4 regions of the Mesorhizobium sp. CNPSo 4684 genome follow, and region 2 is predicted to be linked to each of the others. Evidence: predicted binding sites of a transcription regulator. Region 2 holds the regulator's gene; each other region holds the start of a gene.
The links. The regulator PhoB, encoded in region 2, activates phosphate uptake and scavenging genes when phosphate is short. The targets are predictions, from matches to a motif close to TGTCATNNANCTGTCAT.

Region 1 (2,200 bases), on a different contig from region 2:
AGCCACACTGTGTTGGTGATGCCGGCGTTCTTGATGTAGCGCAAAAGGTCGGCGATCTCGAGCTCGCGGCCCTTGGGCAGGCCGTTGTCGCCATTGCTGACGGCTTCCGCGCCGACCTTCCTGGTGCCGTCGTCCCAGACGACGAGGCCAAGCGGCATGTCGGCGGCGATGATCTTCCAGGTCGCCTTGGAGTTGGCCAGTTCGCGCTTCAGCCATTTGGTCTGCTGTTCGCCGAGTATACGGGACTCCGGCGTCATGGTGTCCTGCATGTCAGGGCCGTTGGGGCCGCGATAGGAGCGCATGTCGAGGAAGAACACGTCGAGCAGCGGCCCGTGGGATATCTTGCGGTAGACGCGGCCCGGCTCCGACGGTTCGTAGCGGATCGTCGTCATCTCATGGAAGGCGCGCGCCGCACGCGCCGCCAGCACATGGATGGATTTTTCGGTGTAGCGGTTGTCGGCGCTCAAATCCTTCGAATCCGACCAGTTGTTCAGCACCTCGTGGTCGTCCCACTGGTAGAAGGTCGGGCAGATGGCGCTCAGGGCGAGAACGTTCTTGTCCATCATGTTGTACTTCCACTGGTCGCGGTACTCGTCCAGCGTCTCGGCGACCTTGCGCTTGCCGTCGATGAGGACGACGTTCTTCCATTTGCCGCCGCCAGGCAGGTCGACCTCATCCTTCATGGCGCCATCGGCATAGATCGTGTCGCCGGAATGCAGGAAGAAGTCGGGCGTGTGCTTGGCGATGGTGGCGTAGGTCTTCATGCCGGTCTCGTCGATGCCCCAGCCCTGGCCGGCCGTGTCGCCCGACCAGGCGAATTTGATGTCGCGCTTCGAGGCGGGTGCAGTGCGGAAGCGCCCGACGATCGGCTCGGAGACGACATTGATGTCGGCGAGGTCGGCGGCCGTCATGCGGTAGAAGATGTCCTGGTCGGCAGCCAAGTCGGTGAGCAGCCGCTTGACCGTAAAGTCGCTGGCCGGCGAGGTATCGAGCGGCGCCAGCCGGGTGGCGTTGGCGAAATTCTCGGTCGACGACACTTCGAACATGACGCGCGAGGGTCGATCGGTGCGCGTCCACACCATGCCGCTCGAGGCATCGACATCGCCGGACTGGACGCCATGGGTAAAGGCCGGGCGCTGGCTGGCGCGTGAATAATAGGGCAAAGCGAGGCCCGATGCGCCGAGCAGACCGGCCGCACTCGCCGAAGTGACGAAAGCGCGGCGGGTCAACGAGATATTGTTCATGGCTGTCTCCTGATGGCTTGAACGTCCGCCACCAGCGTCCAGCCTCAATGTTTCAGCCGCATCTCGGAAAGATGAAGTTTTGATAACAATGGACAGTCGAACTGCTGATCTCCCCCCTCGTGGGGGAGATGGCCGGCAGGCCAGAGGGGGGCGCGAAGGATCGCCAGCCACTCGGGTGCTTGCCGGCCAAGCGCCGGCTTAACGATTCGATTGAACGGAAAACACGAAGATTGAACTGATAACTCGGCGGGACAGCGCCCCCCTCAGCCCTGCCGGGCATCTCCCCCACAAGGGGGAGATCAGCGCTCCACCGTCGCGCTTAAGCCGCCTGCGGCTCCGGGTCGAAGGCCGGACGGCTCGTGTTGATCAGCAGCGAAATACACGCCGCGGCAATCGCGGTCATGCCGGCGATCAGGAAGGCCAGTTCGTAATTGCCCTGCAGCTCGCGCATGGTGCCGCCGAAGGCTGCGGCGGCTGCCGCACCGACCTGATGACCGGCGACGATCCAGCCGAACACGATCGGGCCGCTACGGTCGCCGAAGGCTTCGTTGGCAAGCCTGAGCGTCGGCGGCACGGTGGCGATCCAGTCGAGACCGTAGAGCACGGCAAAGATGATCAGGCTGGTCGCCGAGAAGCCGGAATAGGGCAGGTAAATCAGCGACAGGCCGCGAATGCCATAGTAGACACCGAGCAGCTTGCGCGGGTCGAAACGGTCGGTGAGCCAGCCCGACAGCGTCGTGCCGATCAGGTCGAAAATGCCCATCATCGACAAAAGGCCGGCCGCCTGCACCTCGCCAATGCCCATGTCGCCGCAAAAGGAGATCAGATGGGTGCCGACCAGCCCGTTGGTGGTGAATCCGCAGACGAAGAAGGTGGCGAACAGATACCAGAATACCCTGGTTCCCGCAGCGCGGCGCAGCGTGTTCAGCGTATGCGCCAGGAAATTGCCTTGCGAG
Region 2 (2,200 bases):
GGAATGGGGCTGGTGCTGAAGGGCGAATTGTTCACCGGCACCCATTCGTCGGGCGGCGAGTTCGGCCACATGATCCACCGGCCCGGCGGCGCGCTGTGCCGTTGCGGGCGGCGCGGCTGCGTGGAGGCCTATGCCGGCAACTACGCCATCTGGCGCAGCGCCAAAATGATGAGCGAGGATGCCGAACCGGTCGATGTCGGCGACGCCGACATGCGGGCGCTCGCCGCACGTGCCCGCGAGACCGATGGCCCCGAGCGCGAAGCCTACCGCAAGGCCGGCGAGGCGCTCGGCTTCGGCCTCGGCAGCCTGTTCGCGCTGATCGATCCGGCACCTGTCGCCATGGTCGGAGTCAGCGCCGCCGCGTTCGATCTGATCGAACCGGCATTGCGCGAAGCGATTGCTCAGACCGCCGGCGGCCAGCACTCGAAATCGATCTCCTTCGACACCGAGCCCAACGAACTGCCGCTGATCCGCGAAGGCTGCGCCATGCGCGCGCTCGGCTTCGTCGACCAGGAGATTTTCGCACCAGGGATTCAGGCGAAAGCGGGCAAGCATGTCGCCTGAGGGGCCGGCAACAGCGCGGCGCGCCTAATCTTCCCGGATGGCGTAGCCGGCGCCGCGGATGGTGCGGATGACGTCGGGCATGCGGCCATTGTTGACCGCCTTGCGCAGCCGGCCGACATGCACGTCGACCGTGCGCTCGTCGATATAGATCGTCTCGCCCCAGACATTGTCGAGCAGCTGGCTGCGCGAGAACACGCGGCCGGGATGGCGCATCATGAATTCGAGCAGACGGAACTCGGTCGGTCCGAGCCTGATTTCGCTCTTCTTGCGGTAGACGCGGTGCGATTCACGGTCGAGCACGATGTCGCCGACCTTGAGCACGCTGGACAGCACTTCCGGCTTGGCGCGGCGCAGCAACGCTTTCACGCGCGCCATGAATTCCGGTGTCGAGAACGGCTTGACCAGATAGTCGTCGGCGCCGGTGGACAGGCCACGCACGCGGTCGCTCTCCTCGCCACGCGCGGTCAGCATGATGATCGGCAGCCGTTCGGTCTCGGGCCGCATGCGCAGCCGCCGGCAGAGCTCGATGCCGGACACCGCCGGCACCATCCAGTCGAGCACCAGAAGGTCTGGCACGTTTTCCTGCAGCCGGATTTCGGCCTCGTCGCCGCGCGTCACCACCTCGACCTGGTAGCCTTCGGATTCGAGGTTGTAGCGGAGAAGAACGCCCAGCGGCTCCTCGTCCTCCACGACCATGATGCGTGGCGCGATCATCAGCAGTTCACCCTTGTCAGGCCGAAGTGGCCATCGCCGTCTCGTCCTGCTTCGGGCGATTGGCGGGCAATTGCTGGCCGGTCAGCACATAATACGCATTTTCAGCGATGTTGGTGACATGATCACCGATGCGCTCCAGATTCTTGGCGCAGAACAGGAGATGCGTGCAGGCGGTGATGTTGCGCGGGTCTTCCATCATGTAGGTCAAGAGTTCACGAAACACCGACGTGTATTTGACGTCGATACGTTCGTCCTCATTCCTGAGTTTCGCCAGGGCTGCGGCATCCGCGGCGGCATACTCCTCGACCACCCCTTGCACCTGGATCAGCACCAGCTGCGCCATCGCGTCGATGGAGTGCGAGAGGTCGCGCGGCGTGACGCTGAGGCCCACTGTGCCGACACGCTTGGCGATGTTCTTGGCGAGATCGCCGATGCGCTCGAGGTCGCCGGCCATGCGGATCGAGCCGACCACGGCACGCAGATCGTTGGCCATCGGCTGGCGCTTGGCGATGAGCGTAATGGCGCGATCGTCGAGTTCCCGCTGGCGCGCGTCCATGATGGCGTCGTCGGAAACGACGCGCTGCGCCAGCGCATTGTCGGAATTGAGCAGCGCTTTTGTCGAGCCGCTGACCATCGACCCGGCCAGATCGCCCATGTCGCGGATCAGCTTGCTGATCTGGCCCAACTCTTCATCGAAGGAGGCGACGGTATGTTCACCCATGATCCTGATCCTCGTGCCTGAAAATTCAACCGCTGGACGGCTCAGCCGAAGCGGCCGGTAATGTAGTCCTGGGTGCGCTTGTCGTCGGGGTTGGTGAACATCTTGTCGGTGGCGCCCTCCTCGACCAGGTAGCCGAGGTGGAACATCGCCGTGCGCTGCGACACGCGCGCCGCCTGCTGCATCGAGTGGGTGACGATGACG
Region 3 (2,200 bases), on a different contig from region 2:
ACAAGCCTGGCGAGGTCCGGCGCTGTGCCGCGCGTGGCGCCGTCGAGAACAGCTGGGTCGGCATGTCCCGACCAGCCTTCGGCTATGCGCTCGCCCTTGGTGAAGGCGGCGAGATTGAAGGCGCGGCCGTTGCTGACGGGATAGGCGACCATGTGGAAGCCGGGATGCAGGAACGTGGTGACACAATCGGCGGCGCCGATGGCGGCAAAGGCTTCGCCGGCGGCGCTCTCAACCGCGACCGTTGCCCGCCAGGCGAGTTCACCCGAAAAACGGCTTTTGCCGAAGCCTGCGAGTTGCGCCCGGACCGACGACCAGACACCGTCGGCGCCGACCAGGAGCCGGCCGCTTGCCTCGATCGCGCGGCCATCCGCTTCGGCGGTCACGGCAACATCTGACGCATTGACGGTGATGCTGTTGACGCGTGCACCCGTGACAAGCTCAATTCCCGGCCGCTCAGCCACCTGCGCCAGCAGTGCCGCCTGCAGATCAGCGCGGTGGGCGACGAGATAGGGCGCCTGCCAGCGCGCTTCGGCGGCTTGCCCAAGTGGCACCCGCGCCAGTTCGCGCAGCGTCCCGGCATCCTTGAGCACCACCGCTTCCGGTCGCAAGGCCGCCGGCAGCAGGCGCTCAAGCACGGCGAGCTTTCGAAGAATGCGTGTTGCGTTGGGCGAAAGCTGGATGCCGGCGCCGGCGGCTTCGAGGCGCGACGCCTGTTCGAACAGCCTTACCGCATATCCGCGTTCGGCAAAGGCAAGGGCAGCCGTCAACCCGGCGACGCCGGCCCCGGCGATTATGACCTGCCGGGACCTGATGTCTTCCATCGGGCTTGCCGCGACAGGATCAGGCGGCCTGGTCGATGTAAATGCAGCCGGCCGGCACCGTTTCCGTCGCCTTCAGCTTCGCCGAATAGCGATAGAGCGTCGAGCAATAGGGGCAGACCTTTTCATTGTCGTCGCCCATGTCGAGGAAGACATGCGGATGATCGAAGGGCGGGTTGGCGCCGGTGCACATGAATTCCCTGACACCGATGTCGATCGCCGGATGGCCGGCATCGTTCTGGAAATGGGGAATGGAACCGCCTGCCATCGTCGTCTCCTTAACGCAGTCTCGTCTGCATCTGGATCATAACAGCTCTCTTTGCAAGATCGATGAAATGAAACTGTCGCAAAAGGCTGGCAGAGGATAAGTTGAGCCGGTTAAGCGCATGACCCCGGAAGCCGAGCGATTCCGCGACGGATCACGCGTCACAAAGGCATGTTAGAGCGTCCATGACCATTCCGGCATGTGCGGCGCTCCAAAAGGAACGGTTGCGGGCAGGAAACCATGAATGAACTGAAGCCGGTGCAGAGCGAATTCATCAATGTCGAGGTGGCAAGCCCCGAGGGCGGCAATCCCGACCGCTTCGTCAACCGCGAATTCTCCTGGCTGCAGTTCAACCGGCGCGTTCTCGAGGAATCGCAGAACGAACACCACCCGCTGCTCGAACGGGTCCGTTTCCTGTCGATCTCGGCCGCCAATCTCGATGAATTCTTCATGGTCCGCGTCGCCGGTCTTGCCGGCCAGGTGCGCGAAGGCATCGCGCTCAAGAGCCCCGACGGGCGCACGCCCGAGCAGCAGCTCGAACAGCTTTTGCGCGAGGTCGAGCGGCTGCAGGAGGACCAGCAGAACAGCCTGTCGGCGCTGATGCTGCTGCTCAACAAGGAAGGTATTGAGAGCATCACCCGCGATGCACTGACCAAGGATGAGAAGGTCTGGCTGGAAGATCATTTCCAGGATCAGGTCTTCCCGGTGCTGACCCCGCTGTCGATCGACCCGGCGCATCCGTTTCCGTTCATTCCCAACCTCGGCTTCTCCATGGCGCTGCAATTGCGCCATCGCAAGAATGGCGAGGAGATGAGTGCGCTTCTGCGCCTGCCGGTGGCGCTGAAGCGCTTCATCCGTCTGCCCGACCGCAAGCAGCATGTTCGCTTCATTCCGCTCGAGGAGGCGGTCGGTCTCTATATCGGCAAGCTGTTCCCCGGCTACGAGGTCAAGGGCTCCGGCACCTTCCGCATCATCCGGGACAGCGATATCGAGGTCGAGGAGGAGTCGGAAGATCTCGTGCGCCTGTTCGAGACGGCGCTGAAGCGCCGCCGCCGCGGTTCGGTCATCCGCATCGAATTCGACAAGTCGATGCCCGGCGAATTGCGCGAGTTCGTTG
Region 4 (2,200 bases), on a different contig from region 2:
GCGCTGGTTCTCGTCCATCAGCCGGGTGAGCAGCTCCTGATCGAGCGAGCCCCAATTGACGCCGATGCGCACCGGCTTGTCGTGCTTGATCGCCATTTCGACGATCGCCGCGAACTGGCGGTCCTTCTTGTCCTTGAAGCCGACATTGCCGGGATTGATGCGGTATTTGGCCAGCGCCTCGGCGCAGGCCGGATGATCGGCGAGCAGCTTGTGGCCGATATAATGGAAATCGCCGACCAGCGGCACATTGATGCCGAGCCGTTCGAGCCGCTCACGGATGCGCGGCACGGCGGCGGCGCTCTCGTCGCGGTCGACGGTGATGCGCACGATCTCCGACCCGGCGCGATGCAGGGCAGCAACCTGCGCGACGGTCTGGTCGATATCGGCCGTGTCGGTGTTAGTCATCGACTGCACGACGACCGGCGCGCCGCCGCCGACGGTCACACCGCCGACATCGACGCTGACCGAGGTGCGGCGCGGAAAGGGCGAGGAAAAATATCCGGTCATGCCGGCAGCCTCTTGAGCTCCTGAGCGACCTGCGTTCGCGTTGACGCGCAAACCTACGCTCAAACAGTTATCAGCGCATTGCGCTGAGGTTCGGGCATGAGGTGGAGGAGCAAAGATGGCTTGTCAATGGCGACAGGCAGGCAGAGCCGCCAAATTGCAGCGGCGCGGCTACCCGTCACAGACGGTGTCGACCGGCCAACAGTGTCGGAAACAGTAACAAGTAACCGCCTCCGGCGGCGTGTCGCCACCGGAGCGATGGATGCGCGCCGGAGCGGCGCGTCTAGTCCAGGAAGGGCGTCAGTGTGTCGTCGGTTTCGCCTTCAGTTTCTCAATCTCGTCCTTGAGTGCCAGCTTGCGTCGCTTGAGATTCACGATTTCGAGGTCGTCGACCGATGGATGATTCATGGCATCATCGATCTCGCGCTCGATATCACCGTGTTTCCGCTGCAACTCATCAAGATGGGATGCAAGAGACATGATTGGTTCTCCCTTTCATGGTTTCCTCGATTGCAGCCGTCAAAGGCACGTCCACCGCAGGTCGTTCTGTGACGGCACCATGACACTCTGCCACCATCCAACTGAGATGTCGAATGCTGCGTGGTAGCATTCCACGACAATGTGAAATGTGGTATGGGCTGCGCGCCGGCTACAAAACCCCGCCGGTCCCGCCCAATCAGGCCCATCATTGGGCGCCGCAGACGTGCAGACGGTAGATAATGTCCGAACAGGAACAGGCTGATATCCGCCTCGAATTTTCTCGGCTGAAACAAGAGCATGCCGATTTCGACGCGGCCATCAATGCGATGATCGCCATGGGTTGTGATCCCTTGCAGATCCAACGCATGAAGAAGAAGAAACTGTTCCTCAAGGACCGGCTGATGGCGCTGGAAGACAAGATCATCCCGGACATCATCGCCTGAGCGATAGCCTCGGAGCCTGACCCCTTACCCCGGGATCGAAAGCCTTGCGGCGCGTTCACGCAACAGCGCAATAAGCTCGTCGGTCTTTTCCTTCGCGGTGTCGATCGGAACCACCAGGCACATCGTTGCCTCAACCTTGCCTGTGACAGAAAAGACCGGAGCGGCCAGGCATTTGGTATAAGCGTCGACCAGCCCCGAGGTGATGCAATAGCCGGTCGTCCTGGCCGTCGCGATATCGGCGATGAAATCGTCGAGCTGCAGCCTGCGGCCATCCGGCAGCAAAAGGTCGTCGTCCGACACCATGTCCTGGATAGTAGCCCTCTCAAACCCGGCCAGAAGCAGCCGCCCTGATGCCGTCCATGGCAGCGGGATCTGCAGGCCGGTGGCCGAGCTGATGCGGAACGGCCTGGTGCCGGGGCTGGAATGGACGATGGTGTAGCGGCCGCTTTGCAGCATGCACAATTCGGAGGTCTCGCCGGTCTCGCGCGACAGATTGTCGACCTCCTGCCGGCCCCTGCGGAGCAGGTCGTTGCCCCGGACATAGTCCATTCCGTAGAGATAGAGCTTCTTGCCGAAATAGACCCTGTTGCCGTCGCCCTCCATCTCCAGGAGACCCGCATCGACCAGCGAGCGCACCAGCGTGTAGGTGGTGGAGCGCGGCGCATTCACCCCTTTGGCGAGGTCGCCGATGCCGATGGCGCGCTGCGTGACATGCAGGAACTCCAGGATCTCCAGCACCCGGTTGAGACCCTTTTCGCGCGAGCCTGATGTCC

Region 1: a site for PhoB is predicted at 1,316-1,332, ahead of AC04SG_RS17390 (alkaline phosphatase D family protein). Genes of this name have one in related genera too.
Region 3: a site for PhoB is predicted at 1,150-1,166, ahead of AC04SG_RS23380 (RNA degradosome polyphosphate kinase). Genes of this name have one in related genera too.
Region 4: a site for PhoB is predicted at 1,053-1,069, ahead of AC04SG_RS30000 (YdcH family protein). Genes of this name have one in related genera too.

Annotation. Positions count from the first base shown of each region.
Region 1 covers NZ_JBWLUX010000016.1:126,897-129,096, reverse strand. The annotation lists gene AC04SG_RS17390 (alkaline phosphatase D family protein) at 1-1,244, opposite strand, end outside; gene AC04SG_RS17385 (MFS transporter) at 1,564-2,200, opposite strand, start outside.
Region 2 covers NZ_JBWLUX010000039.1:37,798-39,997, forward strand. The annotation lists gene AC04SG_RS28180 (ROK family protein) at 1-564, shown strand, start outside; gene phoB (phosphate regulon transcriptional regulator PhoB) at 589-1,278, opposite strand; gene phoU (phosphate signaling complex protein PhoU) at 1,295-1,999, opposite strand; gene pstB (phosphate ABC transporter ATP-binding protein PstB) at 2,041-2,200, opposite strand, start outside.
Region 3 covers NZ_JBWLUX010000027.1:21,644-23,843, reverse strand. The annotation lists gene AC04SG_RS23390 (FAD-dependent monooxygenase) at 1-821, opposite strand, end outside; gene AC04SG_RS23385 (zinc-finger domain-containing protein) at 841-1,086, opposite strand; gene AC04SG_RS23380 (RNA degradosome polyphosphate kinase) at 1,324-2,200, shown strand, end outside.
Region 4 covers NZ_JBWLUX010000047.1:25,535-27,734, reverse strand. The annotation lists gene ispG (flavodoxin-dependent (E)-4-hydroxy-3-methylbut-2-enyl-diphosphate synthase) at 1-507, opposite strand, end outside; gene AC04SG_RS30000 (YdcH family protein) at 805-984, opposite strand; gene AC04SG_RS29995 (YdcH family protein) at 1,224-1,427, shown strand; gene AC04SG_RS29990 (IclR family transcriptional regulator) at 1,452-2,200, opposite strand, start outside.